Regions from separate parts of the Comamonas endophytica genome, predicted to be linked through region 1. Evidence: predicted binding sites of a transcription regulator. Region 1 holds the regulator's gene; each other region holds the start of a gene.
The links. The regulator LexA, encoded in region 1, represses DNA repair genes until DNA is damaged. The targets are predictions, from matches to a motif close to ACTGTATNNNNATACAGT.
Positions count from the first base shown of each region.

Region 2: recA (recombinase RecA) is a predicted target of LexA. The motif match lies at 2,857-2,874, and genes of this name have one in related genera.
Region 3: imuA (translesion DNA synthesis-associated protein ImuA) is a predicted target of LexA. The motif match lies at 2,489-2,506, and genes of this name have one in related genera.

Region 1 covers NZ_CP106881.1:3,466,687-3,472,010, forward strand. The annotation lists gene zapE (cell division protein ZapE) at 1-655, shown strand, start outside; gene M9799_RS15745 (hypothetical protein) at 667-1,401, shown strand; partial or broken gene M9799_RS20665 (hypothetical protein) at 1,791-1,859, shown strand; gene M9799_RS15755 (hypothetical protein) at 1,961-2,257, opposite strand; gene lexA (transcriptional repressor LexA) at 2,377-3,051, opposite strand; gene M9799_RS15765 (asparaginase) at 3,145-4,128, shown strand; gene adk (adenylate kinase) at 4,215-4,871, opposite strand; gene M9799_RS15775 (hypothetical protein) at 4,870-5,094, shown strand; gene kdsB (3-deoxy-manno-octulosonate cytidylyltransferase) at 5,168-5,324, opposite strand, start outside.
Region 2 covers NZ_CP106881.1:2,001,307-2,006,630, reverse strand. The annotation lists gene M9799_RS08965 (sensor histidine kinase) at 1-1,330, opposite strand, end outside; gene M9799_RS08960 (response regulator) at 1,440-2,114, opposite strand; gene M9799_RS08955 (MarR family winged helix-turn-helix transcriptional regulator) at 2,269-2,793, opposite strand; gene recA (recombinase RecA) at 2,933-4,087, shown strand; gene recX (recombination regulator RecX) at 4,147-4,608, shown strand; gene argC (N-acetyl-gamma-glutamyl-phosphate reductase) at 4,689-5,324, opposite strand, start outside.
Region 3 covers NZ_CP106882.1:253,626-258,949, reverse strand. The annotation lists gene M9799_RS18150 (error-prone DNA polymerase) at 1-427, opposite strand, end outside; gene M9799_RS18145 (Y-family DNA polymerase) at 434-1,738, opposite strand; gene imuA (translesion DNA synthesis-associated protein ImuA) at 1,683-2,480, opposite strand; gene M9799_RS20675 (class I tRNA ligase family protein) at 2,703-2,894, shown strand; partial or broken gene M9799_RS20670 (class I tRNA ligase family protein) at 3,189-3,674, shown strand; gene M9799_RS18130 (hypothetical protein) at 3,890-4,234, shown strand; gene M9799_RS18125 (Rrf2 family transcriptional regulator) at 4,228-4,689, opposite strand; gene M9799_RS18120 (FAD-dependent oxidoreductase) at 4,787-5,324, shown strand, end outside.

The DNA of each region.
Region 1 (5,324 bases):
GCTGTTCGACAACGGCGTGGGTTTCGTCACGACATCGAACTTCACGCCCGATGGCCTCTACCCCAACGGCCTGCACCGCGACCGCATCCTGCCGGCCATCGACCTGCTCAATGAGCGCATGGAAGTCGTCAACGTCGACAACGGCACCGACTACCGCCGCCGCACCCTGGAGATGGTCAAGCTCTACCATACGCCGCTGGGCCCGGAGGCCGATGCGGCCATGGAGGAAGCCTTCGACCGGCTGGCGGAGGTGCACGACGAGGACCCGGTGCTGCATATCGAGGCCCGCGAGATCCGCGCGCGCCGGCGCGCCGGCGGTGTGGTGTGGTTCGATTTCAAGACGTTGTGCGGCGGCCCGCGCTCGCAAAACGATTACCTGGAGATCGCCACGCAGTTCCACACCGTGCTGCTGTCCGACGTGCCCTTCATGCCGGTCAACATGGCCTCGCCCGCGCGGCGCTTCACCTGGCTGATCGATGTGCTCTATGACCGCAGGGTCAAGCTGATCCTGTCGGCTGCGGTGCCCCCCGAGCAGCTCTACACTGAAGGTCCCCTGGCCCACGAATTCCCGCGCACCGTCTCGCGTCTCAACGAGATGCAGTCGCAGGAATTCCTGTCGCTCGAGCACCGCTTGGTGGATACCAGCCTGACCTGAGGCCCTTGCCCATGCACCGTGTGTCTTTCCTTTTTCCCACCACCGCGCTGTGGCCGCGTGCCGGCGCACTGGCGCTGGCCTTGCCGTTGCTGTCGGGCTTGGTCCACGCGCAGCCTGCAGCCGCCGATACCCAGGTCGTGTCAGATGCAGTGAAGGCCGAGCGCGCCGCAACGCGCAAGCGTATTGCTGCCGAACGCGCGGCCATCGCCCAGCGGCGCAGCGAGGAAGAGACCGCGTGCTACCAGCGTTTCGCGGTCGAGGATTGCCTGAACGCGGCGCGCACCCGCGCGCGCCTGGCCGACAACGCGCTGCGCGCTGAGGAAAGCGCCATCAACAGTGCCGAGCGGCGCGAGAAATCGGCCGAGCAGTTGCGTGCCGTGGAGCGCAAGGTCGAGGAGAAAAGGCGGCAGGCTCCCGACGCATCCAGTGGCATGGAAGGCAAAATACGCACTGCCCCGCAGCCCAGGCCCAGGGCGACCGAGGCGCCCACCGCCCAGGACCTGGTCGAAGTCCAGGCCGCGCGCGCCCGGGAGGCACGAGAACGCGCCCAGGCCCAGTCGCAGCGCCAGCAGGCCCATGCTGCCGAGCAAGCCCGCAAGCAGGCCAAGGACGCAGAGGATCGCGCGGCAGCGCGCCAGCGCTATGAGAAAAAACAGCGCGAAGCCGCGGAACGGCGCGAGCGCCAGCGCGCCAAGGCGGCGGAATCCACCAAGAAGGCGGCTCCATTGCCGCCGCTTGCGCCCTGACGTGGCTCGGCCGAACGGCTGCGGTCTCGACCAATCAAGACATACTTCGATAGGCTCAGGCCAAACGGGCGCCAAGCCCATGGCCCGTCCGTCCCGAGCTTGTCGAAGGATGAATGTCTCCGGCTCTTGACTGAAGACGCACTTCGACAGGCCGGGTGTGAACGCAAGGACCTTGCGACCCGCGAAGGCTTTGCAGTCATCGCCAAAATGCGCGAGAAGCCTGGTCCAAGCCAGTAGGCCGCTTGCGGCTTGGAAGCAAAGGCGTCTGGTTTGGACGGGGAGGGATGGCGCGGCGTGCAGTCAACTCGATGCCTGATACAAGCCTGGCCGGCCGCGCCTGGCCGGCCCCGCCTGGCATCGGGCGCAGCGTCTCGAGAGCATCCTCGCCGATGACAGGGTGCGGCCGGCCAGGTAGAGCAGGTTTGCGAATAAGAGAATGGGTTTGCAGCGATTGCGCCACTGTGCACGACGGAGATGTGAATGCTGCCAAAAACATTCTCGCGGCGGGGCATCGCCGTCTTGCAGAAGGAATAAGCGTCTCGTCAAGGCGGCGAGGGTGTCAACCGCAAGCGTACTCATTGAACTCCATTCGGTTGAGCGCCGCACACACATCCGCCATGCGCCCAGACATCAGCAGCCGGCCGCCCTGGGTCTGGCCTTCGTTGCGCAGGATGCGCACACCACTGTGCACGGGCAGGCCGGCCTGCGGCAGGCTGGCTGGACGCGGGGCAGGGCGCTTGGACGCGACACGGGTCAAAGGCAGGGAAGGAAAGTCCAGCGCCGCCGGGGATTGCCCGAAAAGCATGTCGTTCTGGGCATGGCGCGAGTAAGGCAGGGCCTGCAAAGCGAATTGCATGTGGTAACTCCAGCAAAGTGATAAGACAGCCGCACACATTCGGGCGCAGCCGTGCTTCAGCCCGAAAGGCCGAGGGTGCAATGCATGGGCCAGAGGCCCTGCGGGGAAAGCGAGGCCTGTTACATGAACAGGGTGTTGCGGATCAGGCCGACGGCCAGGCCCTCGATGGCAAAGGGTTCATCGGGCTGGACATGGATGACCGGGAAGTCCGGGTTCTCCGGAAGCAGCTCGATGCCGCTGCGCGTGCGGCGCAGGCGCTTGACGGTGACTTCGTCGCCTAGGCGCGCGACTACAATCTGCCCGTCGCGCGCTTCCTTGCTGGCCTGTACTGCCAGCAGGTCGCCGTCCATGATGCCGGCATCGCGCATCGACATGCCGCGCACCTTCAGCAGGTAGTCGGGCTTGGCCTGGAACAGGCTGGGCTCGACGGCATAGGTCTGGTCGATATGCTCCTGGGCCAGGATGGGCGAGCCGGCGGCAACGCGGCCGACCAACGGCAGCACCAGCGAGGCGATTGCCGTGATGGGCGAGCCAAAGCTTGCGCCGCGTGCGGCGTTGATGTTGCGCACGGTGTCGTGGCGTAGGCGGATGCCGCGCGAGGTGCCGCTGACCAGCTCGATGACGCCCTTGCGCGCCAGGGCCTTCAAGTGCTCTTCGGCAGCGTTGGCGGAACGGAAACCCAGCGTGCCGGCAATTTCGGCCCGGGTCGGGGGCGCCCCGGTACGTTCGATGGCGGACTGGATCAGATCCAGGATTTGCTGCTGTCGCGGCGTGAGCTTCGGATGGTCGAGCATGGCAGTCCTTCAATGGGTGTCAGCGGCAGGCTGAATTCTCTATGTTTTTTTATACAGTGGCTGTATTTTTCACCAGTTTTCAAGGGGCCGCAAGTGGGCAATTCAAATAGTGTGGTGATATTGGCCACAGGCGGAACGATCGCGGGCACGGCTGCGGATGCTTCGCAGACGGTAGGCTATACGGCAGCGCAGCTGGGCGTGGATCAACTGCTGGCTGCGGTGCCCGATCTCGCGCAGGTGGCGGGTGGCGATCTGCTGGCCGAGCAGGTGGCACAGCTCGACAGCAAGGATATGGACAGCGCCACCTGGACCACGCTTGCCCACCGCTGCATGCATTGGCTGGCACAGGACGAGGTGGGTGCGCTCGTGATCACCCACGGGACGGACACGCTGGAAGAGACCGCCTGGTTCCTGCATCTCGTGCTGCCTCCAGGCAAGCCGGTGGTGCTGACCTGCGCGATGCGGCCGGCCACGGCCTTGCTGGCCGACGGCCCGCAGAATCTGCGCGATGCCGTGACATGCGCGGTGGATGCGCAAGCGCGGGGCGTGCTGGTGGTGGCTGCGGGGCAGGTGCACAGCGCGCGCGCCGTGCGCAAGTTCCATCCCTACAGGGTCGATGCCTTCACATCGGACGATAAAGGCGTGCTGGGCTGGGTCGAGGAGGGCCGGGTGCGCTGGCAGCGGCCGCCCGAGCCGGTGGATGCGCAGCGCGGGGCATTTGCCGCACTGCTGCGGCGCCTGCCGGATCCAGCGGCATGGCCATGGGTCGAACTGGTCAGCAGCCATGCGGGCTGCGATGGTCGCGCGGTCGATGCACTGCTGGCACAGGGCGTGCAGGGATTCGTGGTGGCCGCGACGGGCAATGGCACGCTGCATCGAACGCTCGAGCCGGCGCTTCAGCGCGCGTTGAGCGCGGGCGTGCCGGTTCGGGTCGGCACCCGTTGCAGCGAAGGGCAGCTGGTGGCGGCACAGGACGCGCCGCCAGCCGATGTGCCGATGCAGCCCCGCCCCGTGGATCTGCCGCCGCTCAAGGCGCGCATCCTGTTGCAGCTGGAACTGCTGGCCGCGCAGCACTAGCGCACGACGCAAAAAGGCCGCGGTCCGAAGACGCGGCCTGAAGTCGTTCCTTGACCCGGCGCCGCAGGCAGCGCCGGTCAAGCCAGTCAGCTTTCCAGAGCGGCGAAGGCGCGCGCAGTGATTTCTTCCACCGTGCCCATGCCGCTGATCGCACGGTATTGGGGCGCCTGGGCCGCATCCTGCAGTGCCCAGTTGCGGTAGTAATCGACCAGCGGACGGGTCTGGTCGCTGTAGACCTGCAGGCGCTTCTGCACGGTTTCTTCCTTGTCGTCCTCGCGCTGCACCAGGTCTTCACCGGTCTCGTCGTCCTTGCCGGCCACCTTGGGCGGGTTGAACTTCACGTGGTAGGTGCGGCCCGAAGCCGGGTGCGAGCGGCGGCCGCTCATGCGCTCGACGATGGCCTCGAAGGGCACATCGATCTCCAGCACGAAGTCGAGCTTGACGCCCGCGGTCTTCAGGGCGTCGGCCTGCGGAATGGTGCGCGGGAAGCCATCGAACAGGAAGCCGTTGGCGCAGTCTTCCTGCTGGATGCGTTCCTTGACCAGGCCGATGATGAGGTCGTCGCTGACCAGCTGGCCCGCGTCCATCACGGCCTTGGCCTGCTGGCCCAGCGGGGTGCCGGCCTTGACGGCGGCGCGCAGCATGTCGCCGGTCGAAATCTGCGGGATGCCGTACTTCTGGCAGATGAAAGCAGCCTGTGTGCCTTTGCCGGCGCCGGGCGCGCCCAACAAGATCAGTTTCATGGAGATCCTCGAAGAGTTGAAATTCTTTTGGACAACAAAGGAGCCGGCGGGCAGCGCGCCGGCCGGCTCCATGTCGCGTTTTTTCGCGGCAAGGATAGCACGCGTGCACCCTTGTGGGGACCTACACCGTGATGGTTTCGTGACAGTCGCGCAACCGGCTTCATCGGCCGGATGGCGTTTCCTTGCCTGTAATATTTCCTATTTTCTGTTATTTCAGAAATAACTGTTCTTCTTGGCCGAGAGCCCGAAGCGGCGCGCGGGCTTGTCCCGCGAGGCGCCCGCAAGAAGCTTGCTCCTCAGCCCAGCAAGGCGCGCACGCGTTCGAGATCGGCTGGCGTGTCGACTCCCGCTCCGGGCGCATCGTGCGTGACATGCACCGCGATGCGGTGCCCATGCCAGAGCGCGCGCAGCTGCTCCAGCGCCTCCAGCGCCTCGGTGGGCGCCGGCGCGAGC
Region 2 (5,324 bases), 1.5 Mb from region 1:
GGCGCGCGATCTCCTGCACGATAGGCAGGCCCAGGCCCGAGCCGTCGACCGGCGTGCCCAGCGCGCGGTAGAAAGGCTGGAACACCAGTGCCCGCTCGGCCTCGGGCACGCCCGGCCCGGTGTCCTCGACCTGCAGCAGCAGCGTCCGCGCGCGGCTGTCGGCCGACAGCCGCACCGTGACCACACCGGGCTGCTCGGGTGTCGAAGGCATGTAGTTGATGGCGTTGTCGACCAGGTTGCGCACCAGCTCGGTCAGCAGCGTCGGGTTGCCCTCCATCCAGACTCCGGGAGCGCCAGGCTCGGCGCCGTCATAGCCCAGGTCCACATGGCGCTCGAGCGCGCGCGGTACCGAATCGCGCACCACGTCGATCACCAGCCGCGCCAGGTCGCAGCGCTGCTTGGCCAGCGCCGTGCCCGTGCCTTCGACGCGCGCCAATGCCAGCAGCTGGTTGACGGTGTGGCTGGCGCGCATGCTGGCGTGCCCGATCTGCTGCAGCGAGCGCTTGAGCTCCTGCGTGCTCGTGCCCTCGCGCTGCGCCAGGTCGGCCTGCATGCGCAGGCCCGCCAGCGGCGTCTTGAGCTGGTGCGCGGCATCGGCCAGGAAACGCTTTTGCGTGGCCAGCGATTCATTGAGCCGGCACAGCAGGTCGTCGACGGCATTGACCAGCGGCGCGACTTCCAGCGGCACCTCCTGGAAATTGAGCGGCGACAGATCGTCTGGCTTGCGCGCACGGATGCGCTCCTCCAGCCGGTGCAGCGGCGTGATGCCGCGCGCCAGCGCCATCCACACCAGCATCACCGCCAGCGGCAGCACGACGAATTGCGGCAGCATCACGCCGCGGATGATTTCGCCCGCCAGCGCGTTGCGCTGGTCGCGGGTCTCGGCCACCTGCACCAGCGCCAGCGGCTGGTCCGGCCCCGCCAGCGGCACCCAGACCGCCGCCAGCCGCAGGTCCACGCCATGCAGCTCCGCGTCATGCAGCTGCACTGCGCCATCGCGCCGCTCGGCATCGGTCCATGGCGGCCGCGGCAGGGCCGGCTGGCCCGCCAGCAGCCGGCCCTGCGGGTCCAGCACCTGGTAATGGATGGTGTCCTTGGCGCCGGTGCGCAGCGGGTGCTCCGGGCCCGATGGCAGCTGGCCCTGCTGCACCTGCCGCGCCAGCAGGCGCGCGTCGTATTCCAGCGCCCGGTCATAGGGCTGGTTGGCCAGCCCCTGTGCCACCAGCCAGGTCAATCCCAGGCTCACGGGCCACAGCAGCAGCAAGGGCGTCAGCATCCAGTCGAGAATGCCGCCGAACAGGGAATATTGTTCGCGCTGGAAGAGTTTCATGGGTTTCGCCAGGAGCCTTCCTCCCTTGTTTTGGGCGCACGACCAGCAACCCCTCTACCGTTCGCCCTGGGCTTGTCGAAGGGCATTTCAGGGCGGTTGTTTGTCAGAGTCAATCGCGGATTTTCTCCAGGCAGTACCCCAGCCCCCTGACCGTCGCGATCCGTATCGGCCCGTGCTCGATCTTCTTGCGCAGCCGATGGATATAGACCTCGATCGCGTTGTTGCTCAGCTCCTCGCCCCACTCGCACAGGCGCTCGACCAGCTGGTCCTTGCTGACCAGGCGGCCGGCGCGCTGCAGCAGCACCTCCAGCAGGCCCAGTTCGCGCGCCGACAGCTCCACCATCCTGCCGTCGATCGTCGCCACGCGCCCCGATTGGTCATAGACCAGCGGCCCATGCCTGATGGTGCTGCTCGCGCCGCCCATGCCGCGGCGCGTCAGCGCGCGCACGCGCGCTTCGAGTTCCTGCAGGCTGAAGGGCTTGGCCATGTAGTCGTCGGCGCCGAAATCCAGCCCCTTGACGCGCTCCTCGACGCTGTCGGCTGCGGTGAGTATCAGCACCGGCAGGCCGTCGCCGCGCCCGCGCAGCCGGCGCAGCACTTCCAGGCCATGCATCTTCGGCAGGCCCAGGTCGAGGATCAGCAGGTCGAACTCGCTGCAGGTCATCAGCACCGATTCGGCCTCGCTGCCGCTGGCCACATGGCTGACGACCGCGCCCGAACCGCGCAGGCTGCGCAGCAGGCCATCGGCAAAGACCTGGTCGTCTTCGGCAATCAAGATGCGCATGCGGATGGGTCCCTCGGTGAAGCGCGGCGGTGCACGAGCGCCGGATGTTTGGTCCATTCTAGAGAGGGATGCCAAGGCACGACCTGGGGTTTTCGCGCTGTTTTGCCGCCAGGCCGCCCCAAGGCAAGACGCGGTGGGCGAACTGGGGGCTACTTCATGCCGGCTTGCCGCTGCTGGCCGAATAAGCCTCGAGCCCCAGCGCCACCACGGTCGCCACGTCGTCCCCGACTTCGGCGCGGAATTCGGCCTCGGCCTGGGCCACGGCGGCCTCGAAGGCCTGCAGCCAGCCCAGCCCTGTGGGCGTGAAGCGTATCCAGCGCGTGCGCCGGTCGCGCGCATCGGGCTCGCGCGTGACCAGCCCCCAGGCCAGGCACTGCTCGACCAGATCGGCCATGGCCTGCTTGCTCATGCCCGCGCGCTCGGCCAGGTCCGTCAACCGGTCGCCGCCCAGCGACAGATGGCGCGTGATGTGGATATGCGCGGCGCTGACCTGGTCGCGTGCCGCGAGGTTGGACAGCGCCAGCGGCACCTCGACCGCATGCGCCATCAACTGCATGACGCGCGCATCGAAACGCCGCATCGAATGCCCGAGCAGCCGGCCCAGATGGATCTGGCGCCAGGCATCGGAATAGTCCGAAGGCATGACTGCCGAAGGTATGGAAGGAGGAAAAGAAGCCATGGCAAATTGTCAGGCAAACTGACTAAAAATCATCTATACACGCAAACACAACCCTCATAAACTACTGTTCAAGCATCCAGCCTGGCAGTATGCACAGACCGTCGGTGCTATCCAAAATCATTGCTTTCTAGGAGTTTTCATGGACGTCACCACTGTCAAGGGCAACAACCCCGCCGCCGCTGCCAACACCGAAAAGGCCAAGGCACTGCAGGCTGCGCTGGCCCAGATCGAAAAGCAGTTCGGCAAGGGCACCATCATGCGCCTGGGCGAAGGCGAAGTCATCGAAGACATCCAGGTCGTGTCCACCGGCTCGCTGGGCCTGGACATCGCACTGGGCGTCGGCGGCCTGCCGCGCGGCCGCGTGGTCGAGATCTACGGCCCTGAATCCTCGGGCAAGACCACGCTCACGCTGCAGGTCATTGCCGAGATGCAGAAACAGGGCGGCCAGTGCGCGTTCGTCGACGCCGAGCACGCGCTGGACGTGCAATACGCCCAGAAACTGGGCGTGCAGCTGTCCGACCTGCTGATCAGCCAGCCCGACACCGGCGAGCAGGCGCTCGAGATCGTCGACAGCCTGGTGCGCTCGGGCGCCGTGGACCTGATCGTCGTCGACTCGGTGGCGGCGCTCACGCCCAAGGCCGAAATCGAGGGCGAGATGGGCGACGCGCTGCCCGGCCTGCAGGCCCGACTGATGAGCCAGGCGCTGCGCAAGCTGACCGCGACGATCAAGAAGACCAACTGCATGGTCATCTTCATCAACCAGATCCGCATGAAGATCGGTGTCATGTTCGGCTCGCCCGAAACCACCACCGGCGGCAATGCGCTGAAGTTCTACGCCTCCGTGCGCCTGGACATCCGCCGCACCGGCACGATCAAGAAGGGCGACAACGCCATCGGCAACGAAACCCGCGTCAAGGTGGTCAAGAACAAGGTCAGCCCGCCGTTCAAGACCGCCGAGTTCGACATCCTGTTCGGCGAGGGCATCTCGCGCGAAGGCGAGATCATCGACATGGGCGTCGAAGCCAAGATCCTCGACAAGTCGGGCGCCTGGTACGCCTACCGCGGCGAGAAGATCGGCCAGGGCCGCGACAACGCGCGTGAATTCCTGCGCGAGAACCCGGACCTGGCGTTCGAGATCGAGAACCGCGTGCGCGAAAGCCTGGGCGTCTCGCTGCTGGCCGGCGCCACGCCCGCCCCGGCCGCTGGCAAGCCTGCCAAGGCCGACAAGGCCGCGGAAAAAGCCGAGAAGGCCGACAAGGCGGCTGCGGCAAGCGCTGAACCCGCAGGCGAATAAGCACTGACGGCCCTGCCGCGCAGCTCTGCGCGGCAGGGCCGTTTTGCTTTTGCACTCACATGGTTTTTTCCACCCTCTCCCTCAAGGGCCGCGCGCTGCGCCTGCTGGCACAGCGCGAGCATTCAAGGCTCGAACTCGAACGCAAGCTCGCCAGCCATGTCGCCGAAGGCGAGGACCTGGCGGCCGTGCTGGACGAACTCGAATCCAAGGATTTCATCAACCCCGAACGCGTCGCCCAGTCCGTGGCCTACCGCCGCGGCAGCAGGCTGGGCACGGCGCGCGTGGTCCAGGAAATGCGCAGCAAGGGCCTGGACGACGACACCGTGCGCGCCGCCACGCTGGAACTGCGCGCCACCGAATGGCAGCGCGCGCATGCGATCTGGCGCCAGCGCTTCGGCGCCCCGGCCGAAACGCCGCAGGAAAAACTCAAGCAGATGCGTTTTCTGGCGAGCCGCGGTTTTTCGGGCGAGGTCGTGCGCAAGGTAGTGGGGGGGCAGGCGCCGGAGGAGGCATCGGGCTGAAGCCCTCTTGCCCACCCACATCCAGTCCTCAGCTCAGGGCGAACGGATAAAAACCCTCCGCGCCTGATTGGCCGCGCGCCTCAAACTCCAAGCATCAACTGCAGATTCTGCACCGCCGCCCCGCTCGCGCCCTTGCCCAGATTGTCCAGCCGCGCCATCAGCACCGCATGGCGGTATTGCTCGTTGGCGAACACGCGCAGCTCGAGCTTGTTGGTGTTGGCCAGCGTGTCGGCGGCCATCTTGCCGTCTTCGGTCGGCGGCAGCACCGAAACCCATTGCTCGGGCGTGGCGGTGCGCGCGTAGTGGCTGGCCAGCGCGTCGTGCAGGTCGGCGGCCTTCGGGGCGCCGGGCAGCAGGTCGAGGTGCAGCGGCAGCTGTACCAGCATGCCCTGGGGGAAGTTGCCCACCGCCGGCATGAACAGCGGACGGCGCGTGAGGCCGGTGTAGCGCTGGATCTCGGCGATGTGCTTGTGCGCCAGGCCCAGCGCATAGGCTTCGAAGGGCGCGGCGGTGCCGGCCTCGTAGGCTTCGATCATCGGGCGGCCGCCGCCGGTGTAGCCCGACACCGAGGGCAGGCTGACGGCGAAGTCGGCGGGCAGCAGGCCGGCGTCGACCAGCGGGCGCAGCAGCGCGATCGCGCCGGTCGCATAGCAGCCGGGGTTGGACACGCGCGACGCGCCCTTGACGGCTTCAAGCTGGCCCTCGGCGAGTTCGGG
Region 3 (5,324 bases), on a different replicon from region 1:
CGCCGCTGGCCTGGCGCTCGGGGCACAGCAGCACCACGCAGTTTTCGAGCTCCTGGCCGGTGATGTTGTCGAGGTCGAGGAAGTACGTGCCTTTGTCCGATGCGCGGCGCAGCTTTGTGATGAACTGGCACAGGTTGCCATAGCCATCGAGGTTCTGCGCCAGCACCACCAGCGTGAAGGGCGCTTCATCCTCACTGCGCGGCTGGATGCAGAACTGCGCGCCGACCAGCAGCGCGATGCCCTCCTGCTTGGCCGCGACATGCGCGCGCACGATGCCGGCCAGCGAGCATTCATCCGTGAGGGCCAGCGCGCCGTAGCCCAGCGCCTTGGCGCGCTTGACCAGCTCATCGGGCTGGCTCGCGCCGCGCAGGAAGGTGAAGTTGGAGATGCAGCGCAGCTCGGCATAGGCGGGCAGGGCGTGGTCCATGGCCGTTCATCCGTAGTGGCCGTGCAGGAACCAGGCGGTCTCGTCGCCGGCCAGCCGCGCCTGGAAGACCCACAGCAGGCCCGCGTGCTCGCTGCGCGCGAGCCAGTAGTCGCGCTGGACATTGCAGCTGATCTCGCTGCCGTCCGCCTGCGTGCGATGCCACCAGCCGCCCTCGACGCGGTCCGGGCCGAGCAGCAGCTGCAGCGGTCCCTGGTAGAGCGGACGGTTGAAGCGCTCGACCAGGCGCAGCGGGGTATCGAGCACCCAGGTCGGCAGCGGCAGGCCATGCAGCGGCTGGGGCCTGGCATTGCGGCGCGGCTCGGCGGAGGTCCACTGCTGCATCCATTCCAGGCGATGGTCGGCGCCGAGCTGCGGGCGGCGGATGCAATCCTCGCCCAGCCGCGCCTGGATGCGCTCGAGCGCGAGCCGTGTCGAGGCGCCCTGGTGCGCGGCGTCGGGGATCAGCGAGCGGCTGGCTTCGACCAGTGGCTCGACCTGGGTGGCGACGAGGATCAGCTCGCCCGCGGGCGCCAGCAGCTCGGTCTTGTCCAGATGTTCGCCCAGCAGCCGCGCGAAATGCTCGACGTTCTGCGTGGCCTCGGCGGTGCGGATCTGAAGTTCGCCGCCTTCGCCCGCGGCGCGCGAGCGCATGGCATCGTGGAGCCAGCGCAGCGTGAAGGCCGTGGCGCCAAGCTGGCGCGCGCGCAGCCAGCCGGCCATCTGCAGCAGCAGCACGCGTGCGCCCGCCAGCAGCTCGGGCGCGGTTTCCACGCGCGACATCAGCTCCAGCCGCACCTCGAAGTTCTCGGGCAGGCTGGTCCAGTCATAGGCCTCGGGGCGCAGGCCATAGGCCTGGTCGAGCGCGGCCAACAGCTGCGCATCGAAGCGCCGCGCCATGCCGCCGCGCGGCAGCGCGCGCACCTGGCCCAGGGTGCGGCAGCCGACGCGCGCCAGGGTTGCCTGGTGGCGCGCGACGGCGCTCAGGTGTTCGAGCGGCAGCGCGTCGAGCAGCGTGGCGAGCGGCCCGGCAAAGCCATCGTCCCGCCCCTGGCGCGCAAGGGCCAGCGCCGCCAGGCCCGTGGGCGCCCAGGCGACCTGCGCGCCGAGTTCGCTGGCGCCGCTTTCCACCAATGCATGCAATGCTTCGATCCCGCCAAACAGGCGCAGGCTGGCCTCGACCTCCAGCAGCACCGCTTCCTCGACGCTGGCCACGCGCGGCGTGAACTGCAGCGCCCACACGGCCAGCGCCCGCGGCTCAATGGGCGATGCGCAGCCGGGCAGCGGTCGCGGTAGCAGGGCGGCCCAGTGCATGGGTCTCCTCCTGGGGCTGCATCCCGGGCGCGGGCAGGGCGCGCAGCCGGGGGGGAAGAACGGAATGCAGGTTGCCGGGCACGGCCTCCAGATGCAGCACCGCGTCGGTGCTGGCGCCGCGGCGCTTGCGGATGCGCACCTCCAGCCCCCAGCTCTCGCCCAGCGCCACCGACACCCGCAGCGGCGCGGGCGAGGCATCGCGCAGGGCGGACTCGGGGCGGAACAGGAATACCGGCGCATCGCAATGCAGCGCCAGCACCTGCAGCCGCCGCACCTGCTCGGGCCGCGCCTGCGGCAGCCAGGCCAGCACTGCGCCCGAGGCTTCGGACTTGATCAACTGCTCGGTCACCCACAGGCTGTCGGCCGGACCCTGTACGTCTATCCAGACCAACTGCTCGGGCGCCAGGCCCAGCTGCGCCAGGCCCATGGCATGCGGTGCTTTTGGCGGGGCGACTAGGTAGATGCGGCTGTTCCTGTCCGCCAGAAAACCCGGCAGCGCGGGCCCCAGCAGCCGCCATTCGCATAGCGCGGCTTGCGCCAGCAGCACCTCGCTCAGGCCCTGGGTGGGCCAGCCGCCTCCTGGCAGGGCTGCGTCCAGCGCTTCGTAGCCCGTGGATAAAGCGCGCCCGTTGGTGCCTCCCAGCTCCGTTCCGCGCCAGACCGCCTGCGCCACATGCGCAGGCAGCTGCCAGCGGTCGAAGCCGCTGGCAGTGGGGGGCAGGGTGTGGACAATGGCGTTCATGATCGAATACTGTATTTAACCACAGTATATCGACCAAGTTGAAAATTTGTATCAAGGTTTTGCGTGCTTGGTGGCCAAGCCGGGCAGGAAATGACGGGTCTGATTAATCCGCTTCAGTCTTCCTGGAAGTTGGTTCCATTGGGGAAAGCATGGGAAGAAATGCTGGCAATCCTTATGCACCGGAAGCTGCCGTTGCTATAGATTGAAGTGAGTTCCAAGTAAATCGGCAGTCGTTTATCGATAGATCAACGCTTTTTCCATGCGGTACCTCATCACCAGTGGCATGCGCGCCAGGCGGATATCTATGCGCGCTTCAATATCGGCTTTGACCATTTCGGCCGCTCCTCCTCGCCAGCCAACCATGCGCTGACGCAGCAGATCTTTTTGCGCCTGCGCGAGAACGGCTTCATGTAGGAGCGAATCGGCCAGCAGTTCTTCTCCAAAGTGGGTAATCGCTTTCTTTCTGACCGCTATATCGTCGGGACCTGCCCGCATTGCGGTTATGGGGCGGCACGCGGCGACCAGTGCGATGGCTGCGGCCAATTGCTCGATCCTTTGGAACTGATTCAGCCAAGGTGCTGGCTGAACCCGAATGGAGAATTGGAGCTGCGCGAGAGCCGGCATATCTTTTTGAAGCTCGACGCGTTGCAGCCGGAGCTTCAAGACTGGATAAGCACGCGCAAATGCTGACCGCAGAACGTACGCTCCATTGCCAGGAAATGGCTCGATGCCGGGCTGCATTCGCGCAGCATCTCGCGGGACCTGGAGTGGGGCGTCGCGGTCCCGCTCGAGGGCTGGGAGGGCAAGGTCTTCTATGTCTGGTTCGATGCGCCCATCGCCTATATCGCCATGACCCAGGATTGGGCGCGAAAGCAGGGCGATCCGCAGGCCTGGCGGCAATGGTGGCAGCGGCCTGAAGAAGTCCGCCTGGTGCAGTTCATGGCCAAGGACAACGTGGCCTTCCACAGCATCTTCTGGCCGGCGATGATGCTGGGCACGCGCCAGCCCTGGACCATGGCAGACACCATCAAGGGCTACAGCTGGTTGACCTACGAGGGCCGCAAGTTCTCCACCAGCGAACAACGCGGTATCTTCACCGACGACGCCATCGGCCTGTTCAGCGCCGATTACTGGCGTTATGCGCTGATCTCGATGCTGCCCGAGTCGGACGATGCGGACTTCTCGTCTGCACGCTTTGCGGCCGCCATCAACAAGGATCTTGCCGACGGGCTTGGCAACCTTTTGCACCGCGTGTATATGCTGGCCAAGCGCCATTACGGCGGGCGTATTGCGCCATGCGGTGCGCCGCTTGCGGAGAGTGAGAAGGCACTGCTGCTGCAGCTGCGCAGCACGGCCGAGAACTATCTGGCCGCCATGAGCGCTATCAAGCTGCGCCAGCCCAGCAGGCGCTGCGCCGCATCTGGAGTCTGGCGGACGGGTTCATCACGCGCGAACAGCCCTGGCGCACGGTCAAGACCGATCCTGTGGCTGCCGAGCGCACCCTGGCGATGTGCCTGCATGCATTGCGCCTCGGCGCGGCCTTTGCCGCACCATTCATACCCGATGCGGCTGCGGCGGTCTGGCACTTCCTGGGACAGAAGGGCACGGTGCAGGGAGTGGCGCCAACAGCTGCACTTGCCGGCAGCCTGGAGCGCGTCGACGCGCCCTGGGTGCTGGAGGGCGCGCCACCGATGTTCGAGAAAATCACGCCGGAAGTCTGCAAGCAGCTTTCCGGGCACTTTGCAGGTCAGTGACCGTGCTGCTGGCCCCGGGCATGCGCCGGCTGCGCCTTGCACAGCCCATCGAATTCCTCGGCCAGATCGCCAAGCTTCACCGCGGCCAGCCGCTTGACCAGCAGTGCCTGGGCCTGCGCCAGCGCATCGTCCAGGGCCGCGTTCACCACCTTCTCGACACCGCATTCGGGGTTGTCGGTGGTATTGCCGATCGCAAAGATGCGCGGCCCGCCCACGGCCTCGTGGATGTCGAGCAACGAGACCTTGGCGAGATCGCACGACAGCTTCCAGCCGCCGCCATGGCCTTTTTCCGATTGGACATAGCCGGCTTTCTTCAGGCCGGCCATGGTGCGCCGCACGACAACCGGGTTGGTGTCCAGCATCCGGGCCAACTGTTCCGAGGTGAAGGGCGCCTCCTGGCGCGCCATGTGCAGCAGCACATGCAGCATGCGGGACAGGCGGCTATCGCTTCTCATGGGCATTCCAATTCAATGTCATGAAGCATTGTAGGTTGCATGAAAATCGGCATTGGGCTTATCATGAAACTACGAAAGTTTCTTGAGAGGATTTCCCATGGTCTATGACGCACTCATCATTGGTGGCAGCTACGCCGGTCTGGCTGCCGCACTGCCCCTGGCGCGCGCACGGCGCAAGCTGCTGGTGGTCGATGCCGGCCAGCGCCGCAACCGCTTTGCCGAGCATTCGCATGGCTTCCTGACCCAGGACGGCAGCAAGGCTGCCGATATCGCGGCGCTGGCGCGCGCGCAGCTCATGGCCTATGAAACCGTCGAATGGCTGGATGCCATGGTGCTGGGCGCGCAGCGCAACGGGCAGGACTTCCAGGTCGACATCGAGGGCGGGCCCGCGCGGATGGCCAAGCGGCTGGTGCTGGCCCTGGGGGTGGTCGATACGCTGCCCGAGGTGCCCGGCCTGGCGCAGCGCTGGGGGCAGCATGTGTTCCATTGCCCCTATTGCCATGGCTACGAACTGCAGCAGGGCCGCATTGGCGTGCTCGCCACCTCGGAGCTGTCGTTGCATCAGGCGCTGCTGCTGCCCGACTGGGGCGCGACCACGCTGCTGCTCAACGGCAGCTTCGAACCCGATGCGCAGC